DNA from 2 places in the Shinella sp. HY16 genome. Region 2 is predicted to be linked to the other one. Evidence: riboswitches for the same ligand, from Rfam matches in the RefSeq annotation. Region 2 holds a riboswitch; the other holds the start of a gene.

Region 1 (2,200 bases), on a different contig from region 2:
GCTGATGCGGCGGGAGAAGACCGGTGTCTTTCCGGTGCAGGAATTTGCGCTGCTCAGCGATACCGAACCCTTCGTCGCCGCCCTCGTGCGGCGCGCCTGGAGTGGCCTTGGCGAGCGCTTTGCAGAAACGGGGCAGGGACGAGGCCGCCGGAGCGAACCGGTGAGCGCGGCCGACCGGGTGTGGCGCAAGCTGAACCTGACGGATCGCGAGGCCTCGATCATCGAACTCGTCCTGCAGGGGCACTCGTCGGAATCGATCGGCCTGAAGCTCGATATCTCCACCGGCACGGTGAAAGTCCATCGCCGCAACGTCTACCGCAAACTCGGCATCTCCTCGCAGATCCAGCTGCTGTCGATCTATCTGAAGAACCTTCAGGGGTAGACGGGGCGGCAGGCATGTCGACTGGAAAGAGCAGAGGCGGTTCTCCTCCCTCCGTCGTCCTCGGGCTTGACCTGAGGATCCGTGCCGCTGGTGGGGCGTGGATTGCAGTTCGAACCCGACCATGACGAAGAGGTTAGGGAGAAGGGCGCAGGCGTGCGAAGGAAAACATAGTGACTGGGGTGACCGTGGCGCTTTCAGGGGGGCGACGGGCATGCAGGGCGTGATGGGGGTAGCCCACGCAAAAGGCCCGGCATGGCTGCCGGGCCCCGTCTAGTCTTTTCAACGGTTTGCGGGCCCGTCCTGACAGATCGATTCCGCGCCTTCAAACTTTGATTCAGGCGACCGTCGCCAGCGCCACCTGCGCCCGGGCATCGATGATCTGCCGGGCCGCGTTGGCGGCTTCCTTGCCCTTGATGACGAAATGGTCGCGGAAGAAGGCGATGTGGGCGTCCGATTCCTGGAAATTGTGCGGCGTCAGCACGGCCGAGAGCACCGGCACGTTGGTGTCGAGCCCGACGCGCACGATCGCGTCCACCACGGTGCCGGCGACGAAATCGTGGCGGTAGATGCCGCCATCGACGACGAGGGCGACGCCGAGAATGGCGGAGTAACGGCCCGTGCGGGCGAGAAGCTGGGCATGCAGCGGGATTTCGAGGGCGCCGGGCACGTCGATGATATCGACCTCTTCGGCGCGGCCGCCGAGCGCGGTCCATTCGGCGACGAAGGAATCGACCGCCTGATCGACGATGCCGGCGTGCCAGCGGGCACGGATGACGGCGATGCGGGCGGAGGGGGTGGCATTCACATTCATGTCTAGGCCTTTCAAGGGTTGAGCCATTTTGCAACGGTCCCCTTGGGCGAACACGCAGGACGCGGCCCACCAGTGACGGCGGGTTTCTCCTGCTTGCTCTCTTCCATCCGGACTGTGACCGTCGGCTCCGGCATCGCACCGGATCTGCTGACCCTTCCGTTTTGCGGAAGGCGCTTGCGGGCTCCGGGTTTTGACGCCCGATACCGCCGGTGGGGAGTTTCGCCCCGCCCTGAGAACGGGTGAAGACTAACCGGCGAGCGCCCGCAGATCAAACCCGCGGGCGACGCAAAAGACGCAAATCACGACAGATTTTTCCAAAGCGTGGCCGAAGCTTGGAAAAGTGCTTCACGGCCGCGCCGGACTGCTCAGTCGCGGATGACCAGGAGATCGCCGGCCGTGAAGCGCAGCGTGACCGTGTCGCCGACGGTCGGCGGCACGAGGCCCGGGCTGTTGAACATGTCGAAGGAGATGACGCTGCCGCCGACCTTCATGCGGGTGCGGATGACCGAGCCGAGGAAGTTCGAGGAGACGACCTCGCCCGTCAGCGCCGTGTCGCCCTTGGCATCGGGCGCGATGGAGCCGGCTTCCGGGCGCAGTGCCAGCGAGACGGTGTCGCCGGCCTTCGCATTGCCGAGCGGCTCGCGCAGCGTCACGCCCTGATCGCCGATCGAGACGCGGTTGGCGGCGGGGTCGACGACTTTCGCCTCGATGAGGTTCAGCGTGCCGACAAAACTGGCGACGAAGCGGGTTGCCGGCCGGTTGTAGATATCGGCCGGTTTGCCGATCTGGTCCGCCTTGCCGGCATTCATCACGACGATGCGGTCGGAGATCGACAGGGCTTCTTCCTGGTCATGGGTGACGAAGACCGTGGTGATGCCGAGCTGCTGCTGGATCTGCCGGATTTCCTCGCGCAGCGACACGCGGATCTTGGCGTCGAGGGCGGAGAGCGGTTCGTCGAGCAGGAGAACCTGGGGCTTGGGCGCCAGCGCGCGGGCGAGCGCCACACG
Region 2 (2,200 bases):
CGCGCTGGAACTCGCCGAACAGCTTCAGGCCCGCGGCATCGTCGTCGATGCCGACCATCCGCTGTTCCTCTACCTGCCCTGCGGCATCGGCGGCGCACCGGGCGGCGTCGCCTATGGTGCAAAGAAGGTCTTCGGGGACAATGTGCACTGCTTCTTCGTGGAGCCGGTTCAGTCGCCCTGTGCGCTGGTCCATCTCATGAGCGGTTCCGAAGATCTTGTCTCGGTCTACGATGTCGGCCTGACCAACAGAACGGAAGCGGACGGCATGGCCGTCGCCCGCATGTCGGCCTTCGTCGCCACCGTCATGCGCCGCATGCTGGCCGGCATCTTCACCGTCGACGACGCATCCCTCTTCCGCTGGCTCCTCAGCGCCCACCAAAGCCAGAACCTGCGCCTCGAACCCTCCGCCGCCGCCGGCTTTGCCGGCCCGGATTTCATCGTGAAACATCCGGCGGGCAAGGACTTCTGCGCATATCAGCGGATCGGCGACCATCTAACCGGGGCCACCCACATCATCTGGACCACGGGCGGCGCCTTCGTGCCGGAGGAGCAGTTCCAGACCTTCCTGCACACCGCGAACGACATCGCCGCAACGGATTGACGGAACTGCCACGCCCATGCCGCCGAACTCACGCGCAGCGGCATGGTCCTTGACCTGATCGTTATGCGGCGACGGCAGGCATGTTGCCGTCACGGGCGGCGACATGGGCGATGAGATCCTCGATGCTGATCAACGGCAGCTGGTGGATGGCCGCGAAATCGATCAGTTCGGGCAGACGGGCCATCGTGCCATCATCGTTGGCAACCTCGCAGATCACGCCCGACGGGCTCCTGCCGGCAAGGCGCGCGAGATCGACCGCAGCTTCCGTGTGGCCCGGACGGCCGCGCACCCCACGCGGATGCGCGCGCAGGGGAAAGATGTGGCCCGGACGGGCGAAGTCTTCCGACCGGCTCGCGGGGTCCATGAGCGCCTTGACGGTTGCCGCGCGATCGGCGGCCGAAATTCCGGTCGTCGTGGCGGGAAGGTAATCGACGGAGACGGTGAAGGCCGTATGAAGATATTCCGTGTTCTGCGGAACCATCAGCGGGATGTCGAGCGCATCGAGCCGCTCGCCTTCCATCGCCACGCAGATCAGCCCGCGGGCGTGTTTCATCATGAAGGCGATCGCCTCCGGGGTCACCGCATCCGCGGCCACGATGATATCGCCCTCGTTTTCCCGGTTTTCGTCATCCACGACGACAATCATGCCGCCGCGCGCAAAGGCCGCGATTGCGTCTTCAATTTTCGAGAGTGCCATTTCATTGCCTTTCAAGGGTTGCCGATGCCGGCGTTTCAATCCCTTGGGCGAACAGGCCCGCGACCGCCCGGGTGAAGGACGGTTCCGCAGACATGTCCTCTTCCATCCGGACTGTGACCGTCGGCCCCGGCATCGCACCGGATCTGCTGACCTTCCGCGTCAACGGAAGCGCTCGCGGGCTCCCGGATCGCTCCGGATACCGCCGGTGGGGAGTTTCACCCCGCCCTGAGAACAGGCGTAAATAGGGAATTCTGGTGGAGGAATGCAAGGGCCGGCATCGCCGGCCGCGCAGAATTCCCGACGGCTACCAGCAGCAGAAGCCGCCGTCGACGAGGAGGTCGACGCCGGTGACGAAGCTCGCGGCCTCCGAGAGGAGGAAGACGGCCGGGCCGACCATCTCGTCGACAGCTGCCATGCGCTGCATCGGCGTCTGTTCCTCGAAGAGTTTCGTCTGGTGCACCATTTCCGGCCGGGTGTTCATCGGCGTCGCGGTGTAGCCCGGGCTGATCGTGTTGACGCGGATGCCGCGGCCGACCCATTCCATCGCCATCGACTTGGTCATGTGGATGACGCCGGCCTTGGAGGCATTGTAGTGGCACTGGCTGAGGCCGCGGTTGACGATGACACCGGACATCGAGGCGATATTGACGATCGCGCCGCGGCCGGTCTTCAACATGGCACGGGCTTCGGCCTGGCAGGAGAGGAAAACGCCCTTCAGGTTGATGTCCATCATCGTCTGGAACTGGTCTTCCGCCATCTCCTCCGCCGGATTGGCGTTGGCGATGCCGGCCGCATTGACGGCGAGCGTCAGGGAGCCGAGTTCCGCTTCGGTGCGGGCGACCGCCTCGGCGAGCGCCGCGCCGCTGGTGACATCGGCGGCGATCTGGATGCTGCGGCGTCCG

Evidence for each region. Region 2 has a riboswitch for FMN ahead of ribB (3,4-dihydroxy-2-butanone-4-phosphate synthase). Riboswitches for the same ligand answer to the same signal wherever they lie in the genome.
Region 1: another riboswitch for FMN. It lies ahead of K0P03_RS11860 (6,7-dimethyl-8-ribityllumazine synthase); the one in region 2 lies ahead of ribB (3,4-dihydroxy-2-butanone-4-phosphate synthase).

What each region holds. Positions count from the first base shown of each region.
Region 1 is NZ_JAHYXL010000001.1:2,370,638-2,372,837, reverse strand. It holds gene K0P03_RS11865 (LuxR family transcriptional regulator) at 1-382, shown strand, start outside; gene K0P03_RS11860 (6,7-dimethyl-8-ribityllumazine synthase) at 717-1,193, opposite strand; FMN riboswitch at 1,285-1,434, opposite strand; gene K0P03_RS11855 (ABC transporter ATP-binding protein) at 1,559-2,200, opposite strand, start outside.
Region 2 is NZ_JAHYXL010000006.1:28,689-30,888, reverse strand. It holds gene K0P03_RS31840 (D-serine ammonia-lyase) at 1-601, shown strand, start outside; gene ribB (3,4-dihydroxy-2-butanone-4-phosphate synthase) at 663-1,298, opposite strand; FMN riboswitch at 1,389-1,535, opposite strand; gene K0P03_RS31830 (SDR family oxidoreductase) at 1,603-2,200, opposite strand, start outside.